Regions from separate parts of the Streptomyces sp. NPDC025651 genome, predicted to be linked through region 2. Evidence: riboswitches for the same ligand, from Rfam matches in the RefSeq annotation. Region 2 holds a riboswitch; each other region holds the start of a gene.

Region 1 (9,509 bases), on a different contig from region 2:
GCCAGCTGCCGGGCCAGACCGAGCCGTACGTGGCCCGTCTCGCAGTCGACGACCACGCAGGCGACGCCCTCGGCCGCGAACAGCCGCGCCGCGCGCCCGGCACGGGCCACCGGCTCGACGCCTCCGGTGGCGCGCCCGTCCGTCACCACGACCACCAGGGGGCGCCGCGCGGCATCGCGCAGCCGCTCGATCCGCAGCACGTCGTGCGCCTTCAACAGGCCCGCGGCCAACGGGGTCCGTCCGCCGGTCGGCAGCGATTCGAGGCGGGACGCGGCCGCGTCCACCGACGACGTCGGGGGCAGCGCCACCTCGGCCTGAGAGCCCCGGAACGTCACGAGGCCCACCTTGTCGCGCCGCTGGTAGGCGTCGAGGAGGAGGGAGAGCACGGCGCCCTTGACGGCGCTCATCCGCTGCCGCGCCGCCATCGAACCCGATGCGTCCACGACGAACAGCACGAGGTTGCCCTCACGCCCCTCGCGCGTCGCCTGCCGCAGGTCGTCGCGGCGTACGACGAGTCCGGCGCCCGAGCGCCCGCGCGCCTTCTGGTGCGGGGCGGCGGCCTGCACCGTCGCCGCCAAGTGCAGCTTGGTCAGGGCGCCTTGGGGGCGGCGTGCACCCGTCGTGCGGCCGTGTTCGGTGCGGGCGCGCGAGCGTCGCCCGGCCGCGCCCTCGCCGATGCCGGGCACGCTCAGCATCTTGGTACGGAAGGGCTCGGCGGCGCGCACGGCCTGCTGCTCGCCGCTTGCGCCGCCCGGGGCCGGGGCGGGCTCCTGCGGGGCCGGCGCCTCGTCGGTGCCCGAATCCTGGCTCTGCGACGGCAGTTCGGGGGAGGGGGACTCGGAGGAGCCGGGAGAGTCGGGGCCGTCCCCGGCCGGCGGCTGCCCGCCGCCTCCGCCAGGACCGTCGTCGGGGCCGCCGCCGTCGGGGTCGTCGTCGCCCTCGGGCGCGTCGTCGGCCTCGTCCTCCCGTGCCTCCTCCAGCGTCTCGTCGAGCTTGTCCTCGTCGAGGCCCGGAGCGTCGAAGGGGTTGCGGCGCCTGCGGTGCGGCAGCGCGAGCAGCGCGGCCTGGCGCACGTCCTCGCTCTGCACGTCGGTGCGGCCCGCCCACGCGGCCAGCGCCGTCGCCGTGCGCGCCATCACGATGTCCGCGCGCATGCCGTCGACCTCGAACGCCGCGCAGGTCGCCGCGATCTGCCGCAGCGCGCCGTCGCCGAGGACGACCTGGGGGAGCAGCGCACGCGCCGCCACGACGCGCGCCCGCAGCGCGGACTCGTCCTCGGCGAAGCGTCCCGCGAAGCCCTCGGGGTCGTCGTCGTAGGCGAGCCTGCGCCGCACGACCTCGACGCGCTGGTCGGTCTCGCGCGAGGCGGCCACCTCGACGGTGAGACCGAACCGGTCGAGCAACTGCGGCCGCAGCTCGCCCTCTTCGGGGTTCATGGTGCCGACGAGCAGGAACCGCGCGGCGTGCCGCACGGACACACCTTCGCGTTCCACGTACGAGGCGCCCATCGCGGCGGCGTCCAGGAGCAGGTCGACCAGGTGGTCGTGGAGGAGGTTGACCTCGTCCACGTACAGGATGCCGCGGTGCGCGTCGGCGAGCAGTCCGGGCTCGAAGGCCTTCACGCCCTCCGCGAGTGCCCGCTCGATGTCGAGGGCGCCGACGAGCCGGTCCTCGGACGCGCCGACGGGCAGCTCCACCATACGGGCGGGCCGCGCGGTGTCTCCGCCCGACTCGTGCGGTCCGTCGGGGCAGTTCGGGTCGGCGGCCGCAGGATCGCACGAGAAGCGGCACCCGGCGACGACGGGCACCTCCGGGAGCAGCGCCGAAAGCGCGCGTACGGCGGTGGACTTGGCGGTGCCCTTCTCGCCCCGTACGAGGACGCCGCCGACGGCGGGCGAGACGGCGTTCAGCAAGAGCGCGAGCCGCAGGTCGTCCTGCCCGACGAGGGCGGTGAACGGGTACGGGGTACTCACAGGGCCTCCTTGGCACGTTCTGGTGCTGCCGACGGCGCGGGCGGTGCTCCGGGCGCGATGAACGGCAGGCCCCCCGGCGCGCCGTTCTCGATCAGGCCCAACAGCGCGTCCGTGTCCGCGTGTTCTTCGATCAGATCGCCGAGCAGGTCGAGCTGTTCCTCGCGCAGCACGCCGAAGCTGGTGTCGGGCGCGGGCACGAAGCGCCGCCCGGCCGCGCGCGCCACCTCGGTCAGGAACCGCCGCCGGAACGCGTCGCTCTCCAGCGACCCGTGCCAGTGCGTGCCCCACACCTCGCCGACCCGGCAGCCGTCGAGGAAGGGTTCCCCGCCCGCGACCTCGGCCACGCCGTGGTGGATCTCGTATCCCTCGACGCGCTCCCCGAGTGCTTCGCCCACCGGCCGCGCGAGGGTCTTCTCGCGGGCGAACCGCACCCGCACCGGCAGCAGTCCGAGCCCGTCCACGGAACCGGCCCGCGACTCGACCTCGTCCTCGATGTGCTCGCCGAGGACCTGGAAGCCGCCGCAGATGCCGAGCACGGGCCGCCCCTCGGCCGCCCGGCGCGCCAGGGCGTCGGCGAGCCCGCGCTCGCGCAGCCACCGCAGGGCGCGGACGGTGCCCCGCGTCCCGGGCACGACCACGAGATCGGCGTCGACGAGCTCCTCGGCCCGGTCCACGAACCGCACGACGACACCCGGCTCGGCGGCCAGCGCGTCCACGTCCGTGAAGTTGGACATCAGGGGTACGGCGCACACGGCGACCCGCAGCACGTCCTCGCCGACCGGGGGCGCGACGACGGACTCCCGCACGGCGCCCCGCAGGGACACCCGCAGCCCGTCCTCCTCGTCGATGCCGAGGCCGTGCTGGAACGGCAGCACGCCGAACGTGCGCCGCCCGGTGAGGCCGTGCAGCATGTCGAGCCCGGGTTCGAGCAGCGACACGTCGCCCCGGAACTTGTTCACCAGGTACCCGGCGACCAGCTCCTGGTCCTCGGCGGCGAGCAGCGCGGTCGTCCCGAAGAACGAGGCGAAGACCCCACCCCGGTCGATGTCCCCGACCACGAGCACGGGGAAGCGGGCGGCGCGCGCGATCCCCATGTTCACGATGTCGGTACGCCGCAGATTGATCTCGGCGGGACTGCCCGCGCCCTCACAGATCACGGCGTCATAGCTGCCCCGAAGCTCCTCCAGGCATCCCACGACGGTGTCGAGCAGCGCCGCCTGGCGCCCCCCGTGGTACCCGCGCGCGCTCATCTCGCCCACGGGCTTGCCCATGAGCACGACCTGACTCGACCGGTCGCTGCCCGGCTTGAGCAGCACGGGATTCATCAGCGCGCTCGGCTCGACGCGGGCGGCCTGCGCCTGCATGGCCTGCGCCCGCCCGATCTCGGCCCCTTCGCGCGTGACGAAGGAGTTGAGGGACATGTTCTGCGCCTTGAACGGCGCGACGGACACACCCTTGCGGGCCAGCCACCGGCAGATGCCGGCGGTGACCACACTCTTCCCGGCGTCAGAGGTGGTCCCGGCGACCAGAAGTCCGCCACTCATGCGTCTCTCCGTTTCCGCCGGGCGGCCGCCACCGCGACCCCCAGCGCCAGCCAGCCGACCCGCCGAGAGAGCCGCACGGCCCGCTCGATGTCCCCGACCCGTACGTCCCGTCCCAAGGCGCCGTTGAGGACGGGGCGATGCTCCACCCGCCCCGCGTACGAGAGGGTCCCACCCAGCCGTACGCCCAACGCCCCCGCGAAGGACGCCTCGACGGGCCCCGCGTTGGGGCTGGGGTGCTTGTGCGCATCCGCACGCCAGGCCCGCACCGCCCCCGAGGGCGAATCCCCCGCGAGAACGGCCAGCACGGCGGTGAGCCGCGCCCCCGGCCACCCCAAGACGTCGTCGGCGCGGGCGGAAGCCCACCCGTACCGCCGGTACTTGGGCGACTTGTGTCCGACCATCGCGTCGAGCGTGTTGACGGCGCGGAAGGCGACGAGTCCCGGCACCCCGCCGACGGCCCCCCACACCAGCGCCCCCACCACGGCGTCGGACGTGTTCTCGGCGACGGACTCGACCACGGCCCGCGCGATCCCGTCCGCGTCGAGCGCCTGAGGATCCCGCCCGCACAGATGCGGCAGCCGCTCCCGCGCGACCTCGACGTCCCCGGCCTCGAGGGCGCCGCCGATGGCCCGCGCCTCACGCCCGAGCGAGGTCCCGCCGACCACGGCCCAGGTCGCGGCGGCGGTCAGCGCGACGGATCCGGCACGTGAGCGGCGTACGAGAGAAGAAGCGAGGGCGGCGGCACCCGCCGCACCCCCGGCACACACCACGGCGTGCAGCGCGCCCCACCCGCGGTGGTCGCGCCACAGCACCCGCTCGACGGCACCCGCCGCACGCCCGAACGCGGCGACCGGATGTCCCCGGCGGGGATCGCCGAGCAGCAGGTCGCCGATGAGGCCGACGGCGGCGCCGTACGCGAAGTCGCGATCGGCACTCATGGGCTCAGCCCGCAGCCGTACTGAGGAGAGAACTCGTACTCAGGAAGGGGAACGGCACCGGGCGGCCGAGCATGGCGATGTGTCCTCACTCAGGGTGTCCGCGCCCTGGTTCGACGTGATGCGGCGGCGAGAGTTCCTGGCTTGCGGGGAGCGTCTCCCCGATGACAGTGGCGGGACCGCGCCGGATTCGCACCGGCTTCCTCTTCTGCCGCCGTAGTTGGCCCCGGCAGTCCACCACGCCCCGCGAACGCCCGTCAACTCGCCGTTGACCTGCGGCGGGAGAGTGTGCGGAGCCCCACACACGGCAGTGGGGCGCGAGGCGTTCGCACGCCCCGCGCCCCACCGAAGACTCCGGTCGTCAGGCGACGATCAGATAGATCCCGTACGCGACGGCCGCCGCGCACAGCGCGAAGCAGGCGTACGCGCCGGTGCGGGCCAGGGCCGCGGAGCCGCCGCCGGAGGCCGACGCCGTCTCCTGCTTCGAGAGGCCGACGATGCCGAGGGTGAACAGGCCCACCAGGGCCACCGTCACCGCGAGGCTGACTCCGAAGACGGAGCCGAGAGCTGCCCAGTCGATGCTCATGCTGATCTGTCCTTACACCGTCGCGGGCCTGGCGGGGTCCGCCATGGCGCCGGTCGTGGTCGTGGTCGGGGCCGTGGCGGCCTTGACCGGGTCGTCGGAGGCGGCGCCCGCGGTCGCCATCGCGCCCGCCGGGGGCGGCGTCACGGCGGCGATGGCGGTGGTCACGACGCCCGCGGGCTCGGCGCCCTTGGTGTCGTCGTGGCGGATCTCGTCGTCGGTGACGTTGGTGTGGTCGATCGCGTTGCGCCGCGAGAGCGCCCAGATCACGGCCGAGCCGCCGACCAGGATCGCGGCGGTGACCGCGATGCCCCAGGAGCCCTGCTTGGTGAGGAACTCGGCGCCCGCGCCGACCAGACCGGCGGCCGGCAGGGTCAGGCCCCACGCCACGAACATCCGGGTCGCGGTCGACCAGCGGACGACGCCGCCCTTGCGGCCGAGGCCCGCGCCCATCACGGCGCCGGAGCAGGACTGGGTGGTGGAGAGCGAGAAGCCCAGGTGCGAGGAGGCCAGGATGACCGTCGCGGCGCTGGTCTGGGCGGCGAAGCCCTGCTGCGGCTGGAGGTCGGTGAGGCCCTTGCCCATGGTGCGGATGATGCGCCAGCCGCCGAGGTAGGTGCCGAGCGCGATGGCCACGCCGGCCGAGACGATGACCCACATCGGGGGGTTCGCGCCGGGGTTGAGGACACCGCCGGTGACCAGGGCGAGCGTGATGATGCCCATGGTCTTCTGCGCGTCGTTCGTGCCGTGGGCGAGCGAGACGAGGCCCGCGGAGGCGATCTGGCCCGCGCGGTAGCCCTTGGCGGTCGCCTTGGTGTCGGTGTTGCGGCCGATGCGGTACGTCAGGCGCGTGGCCAGCATCGCGGCGAGACCCGCCACGAGGGGCGCCGCTATGGCGGGCAGCAGGACCTTGGTGACGACCGTGCCGCCGTTGATCGACGACCAGCCCATCGACATGACCGCGGCGCCGATGAGGCCGCCGAAGAGAGCGTGGGAGGAGCTGGAGGGCAGGCCCACCAGCCAGGTCAGCAGATTCCAGAGGATCGCGCCGACGAGCGCGGCGAAGATGACCTCTGTCTTGAGGCCGTCCTCGTTGACGATGCCGCCGGAGATCGTCTTGGCGACTTCGACGGAGAGGAAGGCGCCGACGAGGTTGAGCACGGCGGACATGGCCACCGCCGTCTTGGGCTTCAGAGCGCCGGTCGAGATGGTCGTCGCCATCGCGTTGGCAGTGTCGTGGAAACCGTTCGTGAAATCGAACACGAGAGCGGTAACGATCACGATCCCGAGGAGAAGCGTGATGTGTTCCATTTACCCAGGCTTCTGTTGGACGTCAGTGGCATGTGGAACGTAGGCAACCTGGGTGAACGGAAAGTGAACTGGGTCGGGCCGTGCAGTGACCCGAAGCGGAGCGCCGTCACTCCGCATTCATCAGGTGCCTGACGAAGATCGTACGGAGTGACGGCGCGGGGCCCGGAATCTGGGCGGAGTGTCGGCCTCCGCCCTGCTGCGCCTACCCCCGGGCGAACCGCTTCAACTGGTTCGTCGAGCCGTTGAAGAGATTCTGGTCACCCGGCAGTCCGCCGCCGTTGTCGTACTGCCAGAACGTCCAGTACGACCAGCCCCTGGGCAGCGACCCGGTCGACGACGACCAGCGCGCGAGCCACAGGGCGTGGTTCGACGCGAAGGCCCGGCTGCCGCCGGTGCAGTCGTTCCACCACTTGGTGGTCGTGTAGATCACCGGGCGGCGGCCCGTCTGCCGCTTGACCTCGTTGCTGAAGGACTGGATCCAGTTGACCATCCTGGTCCTGCCGAGCCCGTAGCACTTCTTCTTGCCGTACGGGTTGTGCTCGATGTCCAGCGCGGGCGGCAGCGTCCGGCCGTCGGCGCTCCAGCGGCCCCCGTGGTTCATGAAGTACGCGGCCTGAGTCCTGCCGGAGGACTTGTGCGGCAGCGCGAAGTGGTACGCGCCGCGGATCAGGCCGGCGTCGCGGGAGCCGTTGTACTGCTGGGTGAAGTAGGGGTTGCGGTAGGTGTGCGACTCGGTCGCCTTCACGTAGACGAACCGCGCGCCCTTGCTCTTGGCCTTCTGCCAGTCGACTTTCTTCTGGTGCGAGGAGACGTCGTGCCCCCGCGGCTTGCCCGCGGCCGAAACCGGAATCTCGGTCAGGGCGGTCCCGCCGATGGCCACGGCCGCCACGGATGCCGTGATGAAGCGGGCGCGGCGACGGGACGGGTTGTGTTCACGAGCCATGGTTCCCCCCGGAGATGGCGACGTGCACGGCAAATCTCCCAGAGAGTACTGGAAGATCATCCGATGCCCGTCGATCGCCAGCCAATCATTGCCAGAGGCGGATGTATGCCCATATGTGGCACCGCGGACTCCCCGCGTACGGACTCCCGGGCACAGGCTCCGGCTGGCAGGATCACCGCATGACTGAGCAGCGGGGCAGGGAGCGGGACGTGATCGGGCAGGCCTGGCGTGAGCTGGTCGACGCGGCGTGCAGGACGGTGAAGGACGGCCTGGTCGTCGGCACGTCGGGCAATGTCTCGGTGCGGGTCGGCGACACGGTCCTGGTCACTCCGAGCGGGGTCCCCTACGACCGGCTGAGGCCCGAGGACGTGGTCGGCGTCGACCTCGAAGGCCGGCAGACCGTCGGCGGGCTCTCACCGACCAGCGAGCTGCCCATGCACCTGGCGATCTACCGCGCCACGGACGCGGGGGCGGTGGTCCACACCCACGCGGTGCACGCCACGGCCGTCTCGATGCTGGTCAAGGAGCTCCCGGCGGTCCACTACATGGCGGGCGTCCTCGGCGGCCCGCCCCGGGTCGCGCCGTACGCCCTGTACGGCACCGAGGAGTTGGCCGAGAACATGCTCAGGGCCCTGCGGGACCGCACGGGATGCCTCCTCCAGAACCACGGAACGGTCACATACGGAGACACCCTGTCCCAGGCGTACGACCGCACGGCCCAACTGGAATGGATGTGCCATCTCTGGCTCACGTCGAGCAGGGTCCCGGGCCACACCCCGACCCTCCTCTCCCCGGCCCAGCTGAGGGAAGCGGAGCAAAAACTACGGGGCTACGGCCAGAGCCGACCCTGAGCCCTGACCCAGTCGGCCCCGTTTGTGGGCAGGCGTTCCGCACGGCGGAACGGGTGGGCACAAACGCCCGCGGTCCGCAGACGACAAGGGGTCCGGGGCGGAGCCCCGAAGAACGGTGCCGGATCACCCCGCAGGCTCCGCCCACTGGCCGCCGGGCCCCTCGGCCCGGACACTGGACCCGTGCGCCCAGCCAAAGCGACGGCAGCAGCCGTAACCGTAGCCACAGGAGTCACCGCTGCTCTCGGCGCGGCCGCAGTCGCGGCGGGCCGTTTCGCCAGCGACGCCGCCCTCAAGGCCCCCGCGGGCCGCCCCCTGCCGACGGAGCCCCGCCTCACCGTCCACGCCACGGCCGCAGGCCAGATCACCCTGACCCGCGCCCTCGCCAGCCTCCGCCCGGGCACCTACGGCCTCAGCGGCAACGGCACCCACGCGATCGTCGGCCCCGTCCTGGACTCCGCCCCGCACGAGGCCGACACCGTCGTACGCCGCCTCGAAGCCGTCACCCACGGCTCCCTGGACCCCGGCGCCCGCGTCTGGCTCACCCCGCAGGTCCACATCGGCGACCCGCACGCCGCCCTCGGCATCGACCACGCCGACGTCGACGTCCCCGGCGAACTCGGCGCCCTGCCCGCCTGGTTCGTGCCCGGCGCCAGGGACACCTGGGTGATCACCGTGCACGGCCTGGGCACGACCCGTGAACACCCCATGGTCGTCATGGACTTCCTGCACCGCCTCCAGCTCCCGATCCTCGACCTCGCCTACCGCGGCGACCTCGGCGCGCCCCGCTCCCCGGACGGCCTCGGCCACCTCGGCGAGACGGAGTGGCGCGACCTGGACGCCGCCATCCGCTACGCCGTGCGCTACGGCGCCGAGCGCGTCATCCTGCACGGCTGGTCCACCGGCGCCGCCATGGCCCTGCACGCCGCCGCGCACTCCGCGCTGCGCGACCGCATCAGCGGCCTCGTCCTTGACTCCCCGGTGCTCAACTGGGAGACCACCCTGCGCGCCCTCGCCGCCGCCCGCCGCACCCCGGGACCGCTCCTTCCGCTTGCGGTCCGTGCGGCCCAGGGACGCACCGGGCTGCGCGGCGACCGCATCCTGGAGGCCGCGGACCCCGACGTACTCAAGGTCCCGACCCTCCTGGTGCACGGACCCGACGACGTCGTCGCGCCCTGGGCCCTCTCCCGTCAACTGGCCGAACAACGCCCGGAACTGGTCACGTTGCACACCGTCCAGGACGCGCCGCACGGCGCCATGTGGAACGCCGACCCCGCGGGGTACGAAGAGGCGCTGCGCCGCTTCCTCACCCCCCTGATGTGACCGTTCGAGACCCCTCTCGAACGCCCCGCGACCCCTCGCGCGCACGGCG
Region 2 (9,509 bases):
GGCCGACCTCGCGTTCGGCGTCGCACGCTGCCGCGACCGGCTGCGGCGCGCGCGCAAGGCGGTGGCCGTCGTCGCCATCTCCGGGGCGGTCGGCACGTACTCGAACATCGAGCCCCAGGTGGAGGCCTTCGTCGCCGAACGGCTCGGCGCCGCGGTGGCCGACGCGTCGACCCAGGTCGTCCTCAGGGACGGCATCTCCGAGTGGGTCAACGTCCTCGCGCTCCTTGCCACTTCACTGGAGGCCATCGCCCTGGAGGTACGGCACGGCCAGCGCACGGAGGTGCGTGAACTGAGGGAGCCGTTCGGCGGCGGCCAGCGGGGTTCCTCCGCGATGCCGCACAAGCTGAACCCGGTCAACTGCGAACGCCTGGCAGGTCTCGCCAGGGTCGTCCGCGCCCAGATCGTGCCGGTGATGGAGGGCATCCCGCTCTGGCACGAGCGGGACATCTCCCACTCCTCGGTGGAGCGCGTCGCGCTTCCGGACGCCGCCGTCACCGTGGACTTCATGCTCGACCAGGCGATCCGCCTGGTGACCGGCCTGCACGTGGACACGGCACGCATGGCGGCGAACCTGCGGGCGACCCACGGCCTCGTCTACTCCTCCGCCGTCCTGCTGGAACTGGTCGCGGCGGGCCTGTCACGGGACCGCGAGGCCTACCCGCTGGTGCAGCGGGCCGCGCTGCGCACCTGGAACACCGACGTCGACTTCCGCCGCGCCCTGCGCGAGGAGGCGACGGCCGCGGGCGTCACCCTCGACGAGGCACGGCTGGACGAGGTGTGCCGCCCGGAGGCCTTCGTCGGGGACCGGCTCGACGGACTGTTCCGGCGGGTCGCGGCCCTCTCCTGAGGTGGTGGAGCGCCGCGTCAGCGGCGGTCCGCGTAGACCATCCAGACCTGGCCCGGCGCGAAGGGCATCGGCCGGCCGTCGGCCAGGGTGAAGGTCGTGCTGCCGGTGGCGGAGGACCGCTTCCATCGGGTCGGGTAGCTCTTGCCGTCGCGCAGCACCAGGGCCGTGCCGCTGCCGACCGTCTCGATGTACGGGGTCACCGCGCCGTTGACGTCCTTGAAGCGCGAGGGCCGCATCGTCACGTACTGGATGACGATCGTGCGGGCACCGAGCCGCGCGCCCGACGTGCTGCGGGCGGGCGAGCCGTCGAAGGACGCGAGCCAGCGGCCCTGCCGCGGCGACCAGCGGAAGGAGTGACTGGCCGACGCGTAGCTCACGGTCCTGCTCGTGGTGGGGGTGCCGCCCGCCGGGGCCGGACCGAAGCGGAAGCCGATGTCGCGGGGGCGGTCGGCACGGGGCGCCGAGCGCAGCAGGGCGCCGGGGCGGGCGAAGAGGTTGTGCGGGGCGGAGCGGCCGTACTGACGGAAGTACGCGCCGGGGACGCGGCCGTGCGGGCGGGCGTACAGCGGGGAGTCCCTGAGCACCTTCTGCAGCGAACTGCGCACCCCGGAGTAGGCGAGGGCGGGCCGGCCGAACTGACGCAGGAGCTCGATGTCCGACTCACGCGCGCTGCGCACCGGGCCCACCGTCCTGGGCAGCCGGCCGGAGTACACCCCCATCAGGCGGCTCATGCCGCCCTCGACCTTCTCCACGTACACGATGTCCGCCTGGTCGAGCCCCGTGTGCGGCCTGGCACTCCGTGCGTTGTCGAATTTCACGGCGAGCACCGGACCTTGACGGGCCATCAGCCCGGTGAAGGGGGAGGGGGCGCGGTGCGGCGGGCCTTCCCCGTCCGTCGGGGCACCCGCATGGGCCGGAACGCCCACCGTGAGCGTCGCCGTGGCGACCAGTGCGAGCACTTTCGCGCCGAGGCGGGTGCGGCGGGTGGCCCGAGGTGTTGTCGCTGCCATCGAGGGGTCTCCGTTCGTGGCCATGCGGGAGGGAACTGCGCAGGCGCAGTGGTACCGCGTGAGGCCATGGCCCCAATCGCCCCTGGGGCCATCCAACCGGTGCCACGTCACTCTTTCGAGCGGTGACATTTGTACCGGCCGGGAGTGGACATCCGTTTCTTCCCCGGTCCGGGCCGCGCCCCCCATGCTGAAGACCGGGGTACCGGCAGACGGGGAAGGTGTGGGACTCATGGACGCGACGCGCACGGGGCCACTGGCTGTGCCGGAGGCCGGCACGTACGACATCGACACGACGGCATCGTCCGTACGCTTGCGCACGCGCTCGGTCTTCGGGCTCGTCCCGGTGCGCGGCACGGTCACTCTCGCCCGGGGCACCGTGGTCGTCGCCGACCCGGTCGAGGAGTCGACGGTGGACGTCACCATCCGTACGGACACGTTCGACTCGGGGCTGCGGCGGCGCGACCGGCACGTCCTGTCCGCCGACTACCTCGACGCGGCGACCTACCCCGAGATCGACTTCCGAGGTCACCGGCTCCGGCGCACGGATCAAGGGGTGGTGCTGGAGGGGGAGTTGACGGTCCACGGGGTCACCAGGACCGTTGCCGTGGCGGTCGACTCGGCCGTCACCGAGGGCAGGCGGCTGACCGTCCGCGGCACGGCCACCGTCGACCGGTACGCCTTCGGCGTGACCAAGGCCAAGGGCATGACGGGTCGTCGGCTGCGCATCGGCCTGGAGGTCCGCGCGACCCGCTGAGTGCGGCCGGACGCCTCCGGGCGTCCCCGAACGGCGCCCAGGAAGTGCCGGGCGCCCCGCGTCCGCGAGAATCATGGGCATGGCAGCGCTGAGCGAGATCCTTCCCGTGGAAGCCGTCCTCCTGGACGCCCCGGCCGCCGACTGGCGCGAGGCCGTGCGGCGCGCCGGTGACCTGATGGTCGCCACCGGCGCCGCCACGGACACGTACACGGCGGAGATGATCGAGAACGTCCAGGAGAACGGGCCCTACATCGTCATCGCGCCCGGGCTCGCCTTCGCGCACGCCCGGCCCTCGCCCGCCGTGCTGCGCACCGGGATGTCCTGGGTGCGCCTCGCGGCCCCGGTGGAGTTCGGGCACGAGGCCAACGACCCCGTCGAGCTGGTCGTCGGCCTCGCCGCGCGGGACGCCTCCGAGCACACCGCGGCGATGGGCGCGCTCGCCCGGCTGCTCGCCGACCCCGACACGGCGCGCGCCCTGCGCGAGGCGGCCACGCCGCAGGAGGTGCACGCGATCCTGTCCGGCGGACCGCGGGATGCGGGAGCGCGGGAAGCGGGTCCGGGGGAGGCGGGCTCGCGGAAGGCGGCGGCGCGCGGCGGCGGGGACCTGCACAAGATCCTGACCGTGTGCGGCAACGGCGTCGGCACGAGCCTGTTCCTCAAGCAGACCGTCGAGGGCGTCCTGGACCGCTGGGGGTGGAGCGGATACGTCACCGTCGAGGCGACCGACACCATCTCGGCCAAGGGCAAGGCGAACGAGGCCGTCGCCATCCTCACCTCGCGGGAGATCGCGAGGACGCTCGGCGACGTCGGCGTACCGGTGAAGGTCGTCGAGGACTTCACCAGCGCGGCCGAGGCGGACCGCGTGCTCCGCGACACGTACGACGTCTGACGGCGCGAGGGCAGGAGAGCCGCGCGCGAGGGCAGCCGAGCCGCGGAGAACGGAGACGGAGAATTCATGGACTGGCTCGTGTCGATCGCGGAGTTTCTCGTCAACGAGATCCTCAGCCAACCCGCCTACCTCATCGGCCTCATCACGGCCGCGGGCCTGATCGCCCTGAAGAAGACGGCCGGGCAGATCGTCGGCGGCGCCATCAAGGCGACGCTCGGCTTCCTGCTCATCGGCGCGGGAGCCACCCTCGTCGTCGGCGCGCTGGCCCCGCTCGGTGAGATGATCCAGGGCTCCACCGGGGCGCACGGCGTGATCCCCACCAACGAGGCCATCGTCGGCATCGCCCAGCAGCAGTACGGCGCGCGCGTCGCCTGGCTGATGATCCTCGGCTTCGCGATCAGCCTGCTCCTCGCGCGCTTCACGCCGCTGCGGTACGTGTTCCTGACCGGCCATCACATGCTGTTCATGGCCACCCTGTTGACGATGGTCCTGGCGATCGCGGGCCGGTCGTCATGGGTCGTGGTGGTCGTCGGCGGCGTACTCCTCGGCATTCTGCTGGTGGCCATGCCCGCCTTCGCGCACCCCTGGACCAAACGCGTCACCGGCAACGACAGCGTGGCGATCGGGCACTTCGGGACGGCCGGGTACGTCGCGGCGGGCGCCACCGGGCAGTTGGTGGGCCGCCGCAGCCGCAGCACCGAGGAGATGAACCTCCCCGAAGGGCTGCGCTTCCTGCGCGACTCGATGGTCGCGACCGCCCTGTCCATGGTGCTCATCTACCTGATCATGTCGCTGGTCTTCCTGGGCAAGGTCGGCAAGGAGGAGGCGTTCAAGGCGTTCGGCGACGACGGGGCGGCGGGCGCGAGCGGCGTCGGCGACTACGTCATGCAGTCGGTCATGCAGGGCCTGCAGTTCGGCATCGCCGTCGCCGTGATCCTCTTCGGCGTCCGCACGATCCTCGGCGAACTCGTCCCGGCCTTCCAGGGCATCGCGCGGAAGCTGGTGCCCGGTGCGGTGCCCTCGCTGGACGCGCCCATCGTCTTCCCCTACGCCCAGAACGCCGTCCTGATCGGCTTCATCTCCAGCTTCATCGGCGGTCTCGTCAGCCTCGGCCTGCTCGCCTGGGTCTTCCACCCGGCCTTCGGTCTGGCGCTCGTCCTGCCCGGCCTGGTCCCGCACTTCTTCACGGGCGGCGCGGCCGGTGTCTACGGCAACGCGACCGGCGGCCGGCGCGGCGCGGCCCTCGGCGCCTTCGTCAACGGCGTCCTCATCACCTTCCTGCCCGCCCTGCTCCTGAAGGTCCTCGGCGCCTTCGGCGAGGAGAACACCACGTTCGGAGACGCCGACTTCGGCTGGTTCGGCACGCTCATCGGCTACGCGGCCAAGGCGGGCGAGGCCGGCGGGATCGTCCTGATGCTGCTGATCGGGGCGGCGATCCTGTTCGGCGCGATCGTCGTCCAGAAACGGGTCGTGGAGACCGGCTGGGACCCCGGCGCCCACCGCGACGCCCTGCTGCCTCCGGACGAGGTCCTGACGCCGGGTCCCGCCCAGGCCGCCGCCGGTTCCCCGGTGACGTACGCGAAGATCGCACCGCCGCGCGGGGCACCGAAGCCGCCTCCGCCGCCGGGCAGTTGACCCTCGCGCCAGGAGGCAGGTCCGGCGTCGCTCCTCGACCGGGGCACCCAAGTCCCGACCGGACGCCCAAGCCCCTGGAGCGAGGGGAGAGCCGGGAATATTGACTGGGGGACGCGGCGGACCGCCTGCCATCATGCCGATCATGAGCAGCGATCTGCGGCGGAGGTATGCCGCGTACCGATGGACCCGCGCGTCGGACGGCGCGTCGGGCGCCGAGGTGCACCACCTCACCGGAGCGGGTGCCCCCGACCTGTACGTGAAGGCCGCCCCCGTCACGTACGACGGCTCACCCCTGGACCTGTCGGGCGAGGCCGACCGCCTGGCCTGGCTGGCCGGGCGGGGCATCCCCGTGCCGCGCATCGTCGAGCGCGGCGCCGACGAGCGAGCGGCGTGGCTGGTGACCGAGGCGGTGCCCGGCAGGCCGGCGTCCGACGAGTGGCCCGAGGAGCAGCGGTCCGCGGTGGCCGATTCACTCGCCGGGCTCGCCGCCGCCCTGCACCGACTGCCCCTGGAGGACTGCCCGTTCGACCGTTCGCTCGCGGTCACGATGGAGCAGGCCGCGCGCAACACGGCCGAGGGCCTCGTGGACCTGGACGACCTCGACGAGGAGCGCGCCGGATGGACCGGGCGGCGCCTCCTCGACGAACTGCGCCGCACCCGCCCGGCGACGGAGGACCTGGTGGTCACCCACGGCGACTTCACTCCGGAGAACGTCCTGCTCGACCCGGACACCTGCCGCGTCACCGGAGTCGTCGACGTCGTCCGCCTCGGCAGGGCGGACCGCCACATCGATCTCGCCGTCGTCCTGCGGGAGTTGGCCACCGAGGAGGATCCGTGGTTCGGCGCCGCGTACGCGGAGCGGTTCCTCGCGCGATACGGCGAGCACGCGGCGGTCGACAAGGAGAAGCTGGACTTCTACCAGCTGCTCGACGAGTTCTTCTGATCCTTGCGAATACTGTGGGCGGATGTCTGATCGAACGGATGACGTGGGCGAGGCCGAGCGGGTCACCGCCGCGGTCACCGCCGCCTGGCAGCAGCTGACCGGCTGGCTGAGGGTGCACGCACCCACCTCGTACGCCTCTCTGCTGCCGCCCGCCCCGGAGGAGGAGATCCGCGCCGCCGAGGATGCGTCGAGGCACTGCCTCGGGTACGGGCTGCCCGTGGAACTGGTCGCCCTGTGGCGGCTGTGCGGTGGTGTGGAGCACCAGTACATCGAGGAGAACGAGGACGAGGGGGAGGTCGGATCCGGGGCCTTCCTCCCGGACGGGATCCTCTTGGCCCCCGCCGACGCGGTGCGCCCGCGGCTTCCCGGATACGGGGAGCCGCGCGACTACTGGGACGGCGCCCGGGTCGTGCCGTGGCTCACGTGCGACGAGGCCGGGCCCGAGTACGGCCAGTACGCGTCCGCGGCCGGTGTCGGCGGCTGGACGACGATGGACGGCCCCGCGACGGAGAACCCGGCCCATCCGTCGATCGCCGCCTATCTGGAGAGGGTTCACCGCACCTTGACCGTGGGACCCGCCGACCTGATGGGCCGCGACGTCCCCGGCACCGTCTGGGGCTGTCTCGTCTGGGACGACCCGGACGATCCGTCGCTGGACGACGCCCTCCCGTACTGGACGCCAGTCCACTGAGCGAGCAGGGCCCCCACCCCGAGGGTGGGGGGCCCTGGACGTTCGGGGCCGCAGCTCCTACGCATGGCCTCTGAGCAGGGGCGTACGCGGTGGTGGTGTGCGCTCGGGCGTGCCACCGCTGCGACCGCCGTGCAAGTTGTCAGGCAGATCAGTTGCGCACTAGTGTCACCACGCCTTGGTGAACGGGAAATCCGGTGTGATGCCGGTGCGGCCCTCGCCACTGTGATCGGGAAGTCCGGCTCCAGCCCTCGCGGCAGCCACTGGGTGCGCACGCACCCGGGAAGGCGGAGTCCGGTCGGTACGACCCGTCAGCCAGGAGACCGGCCAAGGCGCGTTGTCCATCCACGAGGTGCTGGAGAGGGTCTGCTGAGCCATGCACATAGCCGAGGGTTTCCTCCCGCCGGCGCACGCGATCGCCTGGGGCGTAGCGTCCGCGCCGTTCGTCGTCCACGGAGTCCGCTCCCTGACGCGTGAAGTCAAGGAACACCCGGAGAGCACCCTGCTCCTGGGCGCGTCCGGTGCCTTCACCTTTGTCCTGTCCGCCCTGAAGATCCCGTCCGTGACGGGCAGTTGCTCGCACCCCACGGGAACCGGGCTCGGAGCCATCCTGTTCCGGCCACCGATCATGACGGTGCTCGGCACCATCACCCTGCTCTTCCAGGCCCTGCTGCTCGCCCACGGTGGGCTCACCACGCTGGGCGCCAACGTGTTCTCCATGGCGATCATCGGGCCCTGGGCCGGATACGCCGTCTACCGGCTCCTCAAGCGGTACGACGTGCCGCTGATGGTCGCCGTGTTCTTCGGCGCGTTCGTCGCCGACCTGTCGACGTACTGCGTCACCAGCGTCCAGCTGGCCCTGGCCTTCCCCGACCCCAGCAGCGGATTCATCGGCGCCCTGGGCAAGTTCGGAGGCATCTTCGCCGTCACGCAGATCCCCCTCGCCGTCAGCGAGGGACTCCTCACCGTCCTGGTGATGCGGCTGCTCGTGCAGTCCAGCAAGGGCGAGCTGACGCGGCTCGGCGTGCTGCTGCAGGGCAAGCGGCCGGCCGCGGAGAAGCAGGAGACGAAGACGGAGGCCAGCGCCTGATGAACCGCAACACGAAGATCAACATCCTGCTCCTCGCCGTCGTCGCCGCGCTCGCGGTGTTCCCGCTGGTGTTCGGCCTCGGCGACCACAAGGAGGAGCCGTTCACCGGTGCCGACGCGCAGGCCGAGACGGCGATCACCGAGATCGAGCCGGACTACGAACCGTGGTTCTCGCCGCTGTACGAACCGCCGTCCGGTGAAGTCGAATCCGCGCTGTTCGCCCTCCAGGCGGCCATCGGCGCCGGCGTCCTCGCGTACTACTTCGGGCTGCGCCGAGGGCGACGCCAGGGGGAGGAGCGTGCGCTGAGGTCGCAGGACGCGCCGAAGGAGGACACCGCCGAACGGCAGGGCGACGCGGTGGACGCCCGGTCCGACCACGAACAGGTCTGATCGGGCGTGCTGCCCATCGACGCGGCGGCGCACAGCAGTCACTGGCGCCGCCGTCACCCCGTCGACAAGGCCGTACTCGGGCTCGGGCTCACCGTCCTCGCGATCTCCCTGCCGCCCTGGCCGGGAGCCGCCCTGGTGGTGGTCGCCGCACTCGCCGTGCTGCTCGGGCCCGCGGGCGTGCCGCCCCGCAAACTGTGGCGCGCCTACCGGGTGCCGCTCGGCTTCTGCGTCACCGGCGCCCTGACCCTCCTCGTCCAACTCGGCGGCCCCGACGGCTTCGTGGCGCTCGCCGACGACGGCCCCGCGCGCGCGGGCGGTCTGCTCCTGCGGACCTCGGCGGCCTCGCTCGGCGTGCTCCTCTTCGCCTTCACCACACCGATGTCGGACCTGCTGCCCCGCCTGGTGAAGGCCGGCGTGCCCGCACCGGTCGTGGACGTGGCGCTGGTGACGTACCGGATGAGCTTCCTGCTCCTGGACTCCATGAGTCGCATCCGGCAGGCGCAGGCGGCCCGGCTCGGCCACACCACGCGGGCCGCCACCTGGCGCTCGCTCGCGGGCCTCGGCGCCACCGCGTTCGTGCGGGCCTTCGACCGGGCGAGCCGGCTGCAGGCCGGGCTCGCCGGACGCGGCTACGACGGCACCCTGCGGGTCCTCGTGCCCGAGGCCCGGATCTCGCGGGCCTTCGTCGCGGCTAGCGCGGCGCTGCTCGTGGGCCTCGCGGCCCTCACCCTCGTACTCGAAAGGTTCCTGCCATGAGCGAGCCGCGTGCCCTTCGCGAGCCGGGCGCCCCCAGCGGGCCGAGCGGCCCCCTGGTCTCCCTGCGTGCGGCCTCGTACGCGTACGAGGAAGGCCCCACCGTGCTGAGCGGCCTGGACTTCGACGTCGTGGAGGGCCGGGCCCTCGCGCTGCTCGGGCGCAACGGCAGCGGCAAGACCACGCTGATGCGGCTGCTCAGCGGCGGACTGCGCCCGGACGTCGGCGAGTTGACGGTCGAGGGCGCGCGTGTGACGTACGACCGCAAGGGGCTGACGCGGCTGCGCACCACGGTGCAGCTCGTCGTCCAGGACCCGGACGACCAGCTGTTCGCCGCCTCGGTCGAACAGGACGTGTCCTTCGGTCCGTTGAACCTGGGGCTGCCCGACGCGGAGGTCCGGGCCCGGGTCGCCGAGGCGCTCGCCGCGCTCGACATCACCGCCCTGGCCGACCGCCCCACCCATCTGCTCTCCTACGGGCAGCGCAAGCGGACCGCCATCGCGGGCGCGGT
Region 3 (9,509 bases), on a different contig from region 2:
GCGTAGCCGAAGTCGGTGCGGTCGAGCACGTAGAGGGCCACGACGGCGAAGGCCAGGGTGAGGGCCACCGTGATCGGCAGATACAGCTTCATGATCGTGGCGTGGCCGTAGACGCTGATGGCCAGGGTGAGCGCGGCGATGACGGCCACGACAGCGATCTTGGTGCCGGTGGTGAGCGGGACCCCGGCCCTGTCGACGAGGGAGAAGGCGGCGAGGGCCGCGGCGGAGAGATTGAGCGCGATGTAGCAGATGCAGATGGCCCAGCCGGTGATCGCGATGTTCACGCGGTTGCCGCGGACGCCGTACATGGCCCGCATGACCACCTCGCTCGGCGTGCCGGAGGCGGGACCCGAGACGGCGAGCAGCCCCACCGCGAGCCAGGTCAGATTGCCCACGACGATCACCGCGAGGGCCTGCCGGAGGGTCAGACCCATGAGGATCAGGGCGCCGCCCACCACCAGGCTCAGATAGTTCACGTTCGCCGCGGCCCACACGGCGAACAGCTCCCGGGGGCGGCCGTGGCGTTCCCGCTCGGGAATGTGGTCGATCCCGTGCACCTCGATGCGGCCCGCCGGGTCCAGCGGCACAGCCGCCGCGTGCGCGCCGTCCGTGCCTGGGTGCGGGTCGGGGATCGTGGACGCCATGAAGCCCTCCGAGGGTGCTCGCCGCAGCCGTCTGCTTGCTTATTGGTCGCACACTCAATAGCGTTGCGGGCATGTCGTCAAGCGTTCAGCGCAAGCGAGTTCGGAAATCACCGGCCGCCCGACGTGCGGAAATCGTCGCCGCGGCCGCCGCCATCGCCCTGACGGAGGGCCTGGAGTGCATCACCCTCCGGCGCATCGGCGAGGAGCTCGACGTGCGCCCGGGATTGATCAGCCACTACTTCCCCTCCGCCGAGGACCTCGTCGCCGAGGCGTTCGGCAGCGCCGCGAGCGCCGAGCTCGACGGCCTCCTGCCGGTCGAGCGGACCAGGGGAAACCCCACGTCGCACCTCGCGCGGTTCTTCGCACGCGCGAGCGGCGAGGCGTACGACGACATCAGCCGACTCTGGATCAACGCGCGGCATCTCAGGCGCTACCGCCCCGTGCTCCGCGACCGCGTGGCCGAGCAGGAGGCCGCTTGGCGCGGGCGACTCGCCGGGCTCATCCGTGAGGGCGTCGAGCGCGACGAATTCCGCACCGCCGACCCCGATGTGACGGCCATTCAGATTCTGGTGGTGCTCGACGGTCTCGGCACCCACGCCAGTACCGACGTCAGCAACCGCCCCGAAGCGGTGAGGCGGATGGCGGTCACCACGGCCGAGCGCGAACTCGGGCTCGAGTACGGGACGTTGACCGCCGACCCCGACACGTCCGCCCAGCACTGACCTCCGTCACCCGCCGACCCCGCCCCGAGGAGCCCCCTGGTGTCCACCCCTCTCGTCCTGCTCTGCGCCCGTCTGCTCGACCCGGCCACCGGAGGGTTCCTGCCGCAGACCGCCCTGGCCGTGTCCGCGGGGCGGATCTCCGCGCTGGGCGACGACCACGACGTACGCGCGCTCGCGGACTGCGCCACGACGGTGATCGACCTGAAGGGCGCCGTCGTGACGCCCGGCCTGGTCGACGGGCACCTCCACCCCGTCTCCGGCGCCGAGCTGACCGACGGCCTCGACCTGTCGGGCTGCGCCGACCTGGCCGCGGTGCGCGAGGCGCTCGCCCGTGAGGTCGGGACGCTCGCCCCCGGCGCGTGGCTGCGCGGCTGGGGCCTCGACCCGAACGTCTTCGGGGACCGCCCCGTGGCCGCCGAGGCCCTCGCCCCCGTCCTCGACGATGTCCCGGCCCTGCTCCAACTCTTCGACGCCCACTCCATGGTGGCCAGCCCGCGCGCCCTCGAACTCGCCGGCGTCGACGGCCCGCGCACCTTCGACCAGGCGGCCGAGGTCGTGTGCGACGAAGCGGGTCGGCCCACCGGGCTGCTCCTGGAGGACGCAGCCTGCGAACTCGTCGAGCGCGTGGCTCCGCGGCCCACGCACGGCGAGCGCCGCGCCCGGCTCGCCGCGGCCCTGAACGCCATGGCCGCCGCAGGTCTGACCGGCGGGCACGCCATGGACGCGAACGGCGAAAGCCTCGCGCTGTACGCCGAGTTGGACGCGGCGGGCGAGCTGCCGGTGCGGCTGCGCGTCGCCCCCTGGTGCCAGCCGGGCACCGACGCCGACGGGCTGCGCGCGCTCATCGAGCGGCAGGGCACGGGCGGCGCCCTGTGGCGCACCGCGGGCGTCAAGCTCTTCATGGACGGCACCATCGACAACGGCACCGCCTGGCTCGAACGCCCCGACTGCCACGGGGAGTCCACGCACGCCTTCTGGCCCGACCCGGCCGCGTACACCGACGTCATCGGCGCGCTCCACCGCGCGGGCGTGCCCACCGCCACCCACGCCATCGGGGACGCGGCCGTGCGCCACGCCCTGGACTCCGTCGAGAAGGCCATGGCCGCAGGAGGGCGAGACGTGCGGCACCGGATCGAGCACATCGAGACCGTGCCCGACGACACCCTCGGCCGCTTCGCCGAACTCGGCGTCATCGCCTCCATGCAGCCCACCCACTGCTGCGACTTCACCCGGGCCGACCACACCGACAACTGGTCGCGCCGCCTCGGCGAGGAGCGCGCCTCGCGCGCCTGGCGCTGCCGCGACCTGTGGGACTCGGGCGCCACGGTCGTCCTCGGCTCCGACTGGCCCATCGCCCCCTACCCGCCGCTCGCCGTCATGGCGGGCGCCCGCCACCGTCGCCCGAGCCGCGACCTCGACCAGGCCCCGCACGGCCCCGAGCAGGCGCTCACCGCCCTGGAGGCGCTGCGGGGCATGACCGTCAACGCGGCCCGCGCGGCGGGGGAGGAGCACGAGGCGGGGCGCATCGCCGTCGGCCACCGCGCCGACCTCACCGTCCTCGCCGACGACCCGCTCACCACCGCCGCCACCGACCTGCCGGACCTGCCGGTGCTCCTGACGGTCCTGGACGGCCGGCCCACGCACCGGGACGAGGCCGTGTAGCGCGCCTCGTCGGCCGGGCGAAGCTCTCCGGGCCGGGGCCGGGGCCGGGGCCGGGTGCGGGGTTCGGGGGGGAAGACGCGGGGCCAGAGGTGGGCGTGCGTGCCGTGGGCCGTGCTCGCCGCGATATGACAACTCGCTGTTTCGAGTGACGTCTCCGGGCGCCGCGCTTGCCTGCGGCAACGCCCGGGAAGGCAGCGCGTGCATCGTCCAGCTGTCGCACCCGGAGGCCCTGTTGAGCCGCCCTGTCCTTGCCGTGTCCGGCACCCTCGCGGTACCCGCGCCGACCGCGTCACCTCCGCTCGCGCCCCCGGCCGGGGGCGCGCCGGGGAAGGTCTGCTCCTGGCCCGAGCCGGGAGAGGCGGGGGCGGGTGGCGCCTGGCGCCGCGACCGGGCGGCCGGCGGATTCGCCGTGCCCGCCGACCGCGCGCACCGCCACGCCAAGTCGTCCGGCTCACAGGTCGACACGACCGTGTACGCCCCGCACGTCCCGAGTCCGCGACCCTGTCCGCGGCGCAGGATCCACGGCGCCGACCACTCGGGGGGCTGGGAGTGGTGGGACGAGTTCGACGCCCTCGACACCGGCCGACACCCTGACTGCGAGCAGGGGTGAACCCCGGGCGGCGCACGCGCGGCGCTGCGCTCACGGCGCTGTGTCTGCTGGCCCCGCTCGCCGGCCTGGCCGGTTGCGGTACGCCCCGCGAACCGACCGTCTCGCTCAGCCCGGACGACACCCTCAAGGCAGCGCAACTCCTGCTCACCGACCGCTGCCTGACCGGTCGCGGACTCACCCCGCCGCGCCCCGGCCGCCCGCCCTCCGACGCGGCCGAAGCCCGCCGGGTCGACCGCGCGCTGTTCGGCACCGGCCCCACCGAGCTCAGGCTCAAGCTGCCCAGCGGGCACGTCATCGGCCACCACACCGACGGCTGCCTGGCCACCGCGGAGCGGCGTCTCTACGGCGACCAGCGCCGCTGGTTCCGGGCGGTCACCCACGTCAACAACCTCAAGTCCAAGGCCCTGCCGAGCGACCGCGCCGCCTACCGGGAGATGCGCGCGCACGCACTCGCCGAGGCGCGGGAACTGCTCACCGCAGAACTCGACGGGCCGTCCGCGCAGCACCACTCACTCACCGCAGTAGGCAAGGAAAGGAACCCTTCATGAAACACCCCGTAGCCCTGCTCGCCGCCGTTCTGCTCGCCACCGGCATGGGTCTGACCACGGCCGCACCCGCGTCGGCGGCGGACTGCCCGAGCGGCAACTTCTGTGCCTGGACCGAGGCCAACTTCGGCGGCCAGCGCATGAACGCATCGGGCGACGACGAATGGTGGGAGAGCTGGATCGCCGACGAGGACTCCTCCTGGGCGAACCACGGGATCTCCGGACCCGGCGTCAAGGACCACGTCCAGGTCCACGAGGACGCCGTCCAGTGGCCCTCCACCGGCGGCGACATGACGATCTGCCTCCGCCCGGGCGACGAGGTCGGCTACAACGCCACCGCCAACGACCGCGGCGACTCCCACACGTGGGCGATGGGCTGCTGAGCGCGCGGTAGTCGCCCCACAGCGACACCGCAGGGACCTCGCACCGTGCCGGTGCGAAAGATGCGCAGGTGAGGGCCGCATGCGTGTAGCCATACGCACGCCTCGCGGGCGCTCGTACGCACACAATGAGGGGCGCCGTCCGCGTACTGGAAGTCCGCGTACTGGAAGGGGCCCCACGTGAGCGACCGCCACGACCACGAGCACCCTCACCCGCATCGACACCCCCACCCCCACGCCCATTCCCACCCCCACGCCCATTCCCTCCGGCGCCGCCTGCGGCATCTCTTCGTGCCGCACTCCCACGACAGCGCCGACAAGGTCGACACCGCCATGGAGAGCTCGGCGCGCGGGATGCGGGCGCTCTGGATGTCGCTCGCCGTGCTGGGGCTCACGGCCCTCGCACAGGCCGTGGTCGTCGTGGTCTCCGGCTCCGTCGCCCTGCTCGGCGACACCGTGCACAACGCCGCGGACGCCCTGACCGCGGTGCCGCTCGGCATCGCGTTCGTCCTGGGGAGGCGGGCCGCGACGCGTCGCTTCACGTACGGATACGGCAGGGCCGAGGATCTCGCGGGCCTCGTCATCGTGCTCACCATCGCCGCCTCGGCCGCGTTCGCCGGGTGGACGGCCCTCGAACGGCTTCTGAACCCACGGGACATGCAGCACGTCCCCGTCGTGGCGGCCGCCGCGCTCGTCGGCTTCGTCGGCAACGAATGCGTGGCCCGGTACCGCATCCGCGTCGGCCGCGAGATCGGCTCGGCCGCGCTGGTCGCCGACGGACTCCACGCCCGCACGGACGGATTCACCTCGCTGGCCGTGCTGCCCGGCGCGGGCGGCGCAGCCCTGGGCATGCGGTTCGCCGACCCGGTGGTCGGGCTGCTCATCACGGCCGCGATCCTGCTGGTGCTGCGGGACGCCGCCCGCGAGGTCCTGCGGCGCGTCATGGACGCGGTCGATCCCGCGCTGGTCGACGCGGCCGAACGGGCTCTCCTGGACGTGGCGGGCGTACGGGGTGTCGGCGAGCTGCGGATGCGCTGGATCGGGCACCGGCTGCGCGCCGAAGTGGCGGTCTTCGTGGACGGCTCACTCGGCGTGCGCGAGGCGCACCAGGTGGCGGTCGACGCCGAACACGCGCTGCTGCACGCGGTGCCCCGGCTGACCGCGGCGCTGGTCCACGCCGACCCCGCGCCCGTCGAAGGCGAGCAGGACCCGCACCACGCGCTGGCCCACCACGCACCGACCTGAACGTCCCTGCCCCGCCCTACTCCGCCGCCCGCAACTGCTGGAGCAGGCCGAGGTCTTCCCGCCCTCGGTCGAGGCGGTGGCGGAGGCGCTGCTTCCGGCCTTCGTGTAAGTCGGGGTGGACTTACTAGGACGTCCAACTATATGTTCGTGACCAGAGCCCGCGGTGCAGGGAAGCCGGTGTGAATCCGGCGCGGTCCCGCCACTGTGACCGGGGAGCGCGTTCTCGTGGAGCGATGCGCCACTGACGGACAAGTGCCGTCGGGAAGGCGGGAGAACGCGCGCTGATCCGGGAGTCAGGATACCGGCCGCGGGGTGTTCCGTGTTGTCCACGAGGATGGAGCAGACACGCATGGCACCGGTCCGTACCCACGACCCAGGTGAACCGGCGGAGCGAGCGGTGGCCCCTGACGCCCCCCGACTCCGCGACGGCTCCTGAGCCTTCGCGTCCCACGTCATTCCCGGCCGCGCACCCCCACCCCGGTGCCGCCGTCGGTCTGCCGTGCCATCCCCGGATCTCACCCGACGAGAGCAGGCTCTCATGGTCCGTGAACTGACACATTTCATCGGCGGCAAGCACGTGTCCGGCACGTCCGGACTCTTCGCCGATGTCTACGACCCCAACTCCGGTTCCGTACAGGCGCAGGTGCCGCTGGCCGGGCGCGCGGAGACGACCGCGGCGATCGCCGATGCCGCTGCCGCGCAGCGCGAGTGGGGCGAGTGGAACCCCCAGCGGCGCGCCCGCGTGCTGCTGAGGTTCCTCCAACTCGTCGAAGGGGAGCGGGAGTCGCTGGCCCGCCTGCTGTCCAGCGAGCACGGAAAGACCGTTTCCGACGCCCATGGCGACCTGCAACGCGGCCTGGAGGTCGTGGAGTTCGCCGCGGGGATCCCGCACCTGCTCAAGGGCGAGTTCACCGACAACGCCGGCACCGGCATCGACGTGCACTCCCTGCGCGTCCCGCTCGGCGTCACCGCCGGGATCACCCCGTTCAACTTCCCCGCGATGATCCCGCTGTGGAAGGCGGCGCCCGCCCTCGCCTGCGGCAACTCCTTTGTCCTCAAGCCGTCCGAGCGCGCGCCCTCCGTACCGCTCAGGCTCGCCGAGCTCTTCCTCGAGGCGGGCCTGCCGCCCGGCGTCCTCAACGTCGTCAACGGCGGCAAGGAATCGGTGGACACCCTCCTCGAGGACTCCCGCGTCCAGGCCCTCGGCTTCGTCGGCTCCACCCCGATCGCCGCGCACATCTACGCCACGGCCGCCGCGAACGGCAAGCGCGCCCAGTGCTTCGGCGGCGCCAAGAACCACATGATCGTGATGCCGGACGCCGACCTCGACCAGGCCGTGGACGCCCTCATCGGCGCCGGATACGGCTCGGCGGGGGAGCGCTGCATGGCCATCTCGGTCGCCGTGCCGGTCGGCGAGGAGACCGCGGACGCGCTCGTCGCCCGCCTCAAGGAACGCGTCGCCGAGCTGCGCATCGGCCGCTCCGACGACCCCGAGGCCGACTTCGGCCCGCTGGTCAGCCGCGAAGCCCTCGACCGCGTACGCCGCTACGTCGACATCGGCGTGGGCGAAGGAGCCGAACTCGTCGTCGACGGACGCGACTTCACCCTGCCCGGACACGCGGACGGCTTCTTCGCCGGGCCCACGCTCTTCGATCGGGTCTCACCGCGCATGCGGATCTACCGCGAGGAGATCTTCGGCCCCGTCCTGTGCGTGTCCCGCGCGGCCGACTACGAGGCGGCCCTGCGCCTGCCGACCGAGCACTCCTACGGCAACGGCGTCGCCATCTTCACCCGGGACGGCGACACCGCGCGCGACTTCTCCCGCCGCGTCGGCGCGGGCATGGTCGGCGTCAACGTACCCATCCCGGTCCCGGTGGCGTACCACACCTTCGGCGGCTGGAAGCGCTCCGGCTTCGGCGACCTCAACCAGCACGGCCCCGACGCCATCCGCTTCTACACCCGCACCAAGACCGTCACCTCGCGCTGGCCATCCGGAGCGAGGGAAGGCGCCGACTTCACCATCCCCACGATGGGATGACCGCGATGACGTCGCCGAACGGCACCCTCGCCAAGGGCCAACTCGCCCTCACCAAGGACCAGCTCGCCCTCGCCGAGGTCACGCTCGACTTCGCCGAGGAACACCTCGCGCCGCACGCCGTCGCCTGGGACCGCGACAAGCACTTCCCCGTCGACGTACTGCGCAAGGCCGCCGCACTGGGCCTCGGCGGTGTCTACGTACGCGAGGAACACGGCGGTTCGGGGCTCGGCCGCACCGACGGAACCCTCGTCTTCGAGGCCCTGGCCACCGGCTGCCCCTCCATCGCCGGATACCTCTCCATCCACAACATGGTCGCCTGGATGATCGACCGCTACGGCGACGAGAGCCAGCGCGCCCGCTGGCTGCCCGGCCTGTGCGCGGCCGAGACGCTCGGCAGCTACTGCCTCACCGAACCCGGCGCCGGATCCGACGCGGCGGCCCTGCGCACCCGCGCGGAACGCGACGGCGACCACTACGTCCTCACCGGCGTCAAGCAGTTCATCTCCGGCGCGGGCACCTCGCAGGTGTACGTCGTCATGGCCCGCACCGGAGAGGAAGGGCCCGGCGGCATCTCCGCGTTCGTCGTCGAACGGGACGACGCGGGCCTGTCCTTCGGCGCCGACGAACGCAAGATGGGCTGGAACGCCCAGCCCACCCGACAGGTCGTCCTCGACGGCGTACGCGTCCCCGCGGACCGCCGCCTCGGCGCCGAGGGCGAGGGCTTCCGCATCGCCATGAACGGCCTCAACGGCGGACGCCTCGGCATCGCCGCCTGCTCCCTGGGCGGCGCGCAGAGCGCCCTGCACCGCGGCATCGCCCACCTCGCCGACCGCGAGGCGTTCGGCGCGCGCCTCCTGGATTCCCAGGCCCTGCGGTTCCGGCTCGCCGACATGGCCACGGAGCTGTCCGCGGCCCGCGCCCTGGTGCGCCAGGCCGCCGACGCCCTGGACCGGAGCGACCCGCGGGCCCCCGAACTGTGCGCCATGGCCAAGCGGTTCGCCACCGACACCGGCTACTCCGTGGCCGACCGCGCCCTCCAACTCCACGGCGGATACGGCTACTTGAGCGAGTACGGCATCGAGAAGATCGTCCGGGACCTGCGGGTCCACCAGATCCTGGAAGGAACGAACGAGATCATGCGCGTGATCGTGGCCCGCGGCCTCACCGAGGCCGTCCGATGACCGCGGCCGACGACCCCGTGGTCCTGCGCGTCGAGGGCCGCGCGGCGCACATCACCCTCAACCGCCCCCGCGCCCTCAACGCCCTCACCCACACCATGGTCCGCCGTATCGACGAGGCGCTGACCGCATGGGAGAGCGACCCCGCCGTCGCGACCGTGGTGCTCACCGGCGCGGGGGAGCGCGGGCTGTGCGCGGGCGGCGACATCCGGTCCATCCACGAGGACGTCACCGTCGGCAGCGGTGACGCGACACGGGCCTTCTGGCGCGACGAGTACCGCCTCGACGCCCGCGTCGCCCGCTACCCGAAACCGTACGTCGCCGTCATGGACGGCGTCGTGATGGGCGGCGGCGTCGGAATCTCCGCGCACGCCGGGGTGCGCGTGGTCACCGAACGCTCCCGCGTGGCCATGCCCGAGACGGGCATCGGCTTCGTGCCGGACGTCGGCGGCACCTACCTCCTCGGCCTCGCGCCCGGCGAGCTC

What was found. Region 2 has a riboswitch for cobalamin ahead of ACZ4D5_RS12970 (energy-coupling factor ABC transporter permease). Riboswitches for the same ligand answer to the same signal wherever they lie in the genome.
Region 1: linked by a shared signal. The riboswitch ahead of ACZ4D5_RS07650 (cobalamin biosynthesis protein) and the one ahead of ACZ4D5_RS12970 (energy-coupling factor ABC transporter permease) in region 2 are both predicted to bind cobalamin.
Region 3: linked by a shared signal. The riboswitch ahead of ACZ4D5_RS39145 (CoA-acylating methylmalonate-semialdehyde dehydrogenase) and the one ahead of ACZ4D5_RS12970 (energy-coupling factor ABC transporter permease) in region 2 are both predicted to bind cobalamin.

Annotation. Positions count from the first base shown of each region.
Region 1 covers NZ_JBVHLZ010000001.1:1,637,793-1,647,301, forward strand. Annotated here, with positions in the region: gene ACZ4D5_RS07640 (putative cobaltochelatase) at 1-1,973, opposite strand, end outside; gene ACZ4D5_RS07645 (cobyric acid synthase) at 1,970-3,517, opposite strand; gene ACZ4D5_RS07650 (cobalamin biosynthesis protein) at 3,514-4,455, opposite strand; cobalamin riboswitch at 4,564-4,706, opposite strand; gene ACZ4D5_RS07655 (hypothetical protein) at 4,814-5,038, opposite strand; gene ACZ4D5_RS07660 (inorganic phosphate transporter) at 5,051-6,346, opposite strand; gene ACZ4D5_RS07665 (lysozyme) at 6,549-7,289, opposite strand; gene ACZ4D5_RS07670 (class II aldolase/adducin family protein) at 7,469-8,140, shown strand; gene ACZ4D5_RS07675 (alpha/beta hydrolase) at 8,321-9,460, shown strand.
Region 2 covers NZ_JBVHLZ010000003.1:161,427-170,935, reverse strand. Annotated here, with positions in the region: gene purB (adenylosuccinate lyase) at 1-847, shown strand, start outside; gene ACZ4D5_RS13000 (DUF3048 domain-containing protein) at 865-1,857, opposite strand; gene ACZ4D5_RS12995 (YceI family protein) at 2,087-2,611, shown strand; gene ACZ4D5_RS12990 (PTS sugar transporter subunit IIAB) at 2,691-3,500, shown strand; gene ACZ4D5_RS12985 (PTS ascorbate transporter subunit IIC) at 3,567-5,135, shown strand; gene ACZ4D5_RS12980 (APH(3') family aminoglycoside O-phosphotransferase) at 5,275-6,078, shown strand; gene ACZ4D5_RS12975 (SMI1/KNR4 family protein) at 6,101-6,769, shown strand; cobalamin riboswitch at 6,929-7,112, shown strand; gene ACZ4D5_RS12970 (energy-coupling factor ABC transporter permease) at 7,143-7,856, shown strand; gene ACZ4D5_RS12965 (energy-coupling factor ABC transporter substrate-binding protein) at 7,856-8,245, shown strand; gene cbiQ (cobalt ECF transporter T component CbiQ) at 8,252-9,001, shown strand; gene ACZ4D5_RS12955 (energy-coupling factor ABC transporter ATP-binding protein) at 8,998-9,509, shown strand, end outside.
Region 3 covers NZ_JBVHLZ010000016.1:148,236-157,744, forward strand. Annotated here, with positions in the region: gene ACZ4D5_RS39110 (purine-cytosine permease family protein) at 1-644, opposite strand, end outside; gene ACZ4D5_RS39115 (TetR/AcrR family transcriptional regulator) at 716-1,366, shown strand; gene ACZ4D5_RS39120 (amidohydrolase) at 1,406-3,028, shown strand; gene ACZ4D5_RS39125 (hypothetical protein) at 3,261-3,638, shown strand; gene ACZ4D5_RS39130 (hypothetical protein) at 3,635-4,186, shown strand; gene ACZ4D5_RS39135 (peptidase inhibitor family I36 protein) at 4,183-4,566, shown strand; gene ACZ4D5_RS39140 (cation diffusion facilitator family transporter) at 4,744-5,808, shown strand; cobalamin riboswitch at 5,953-6,132, shown strand; gene ACZ4D5_RS39145 (CoA-acylating methylmalonate-semialdehyde dehydrogenase) at 6,347-7,846, shown strand; gene ACZ4D5_RS39150 (acyl-CoA dehydrogenase family protein) at 7,852-9,027, shown strand; gene ACZ4D5_RS39155 (enoyl-CoA hydratase/isomerase family protein) at 9,024-9,509, shown strand, end outside.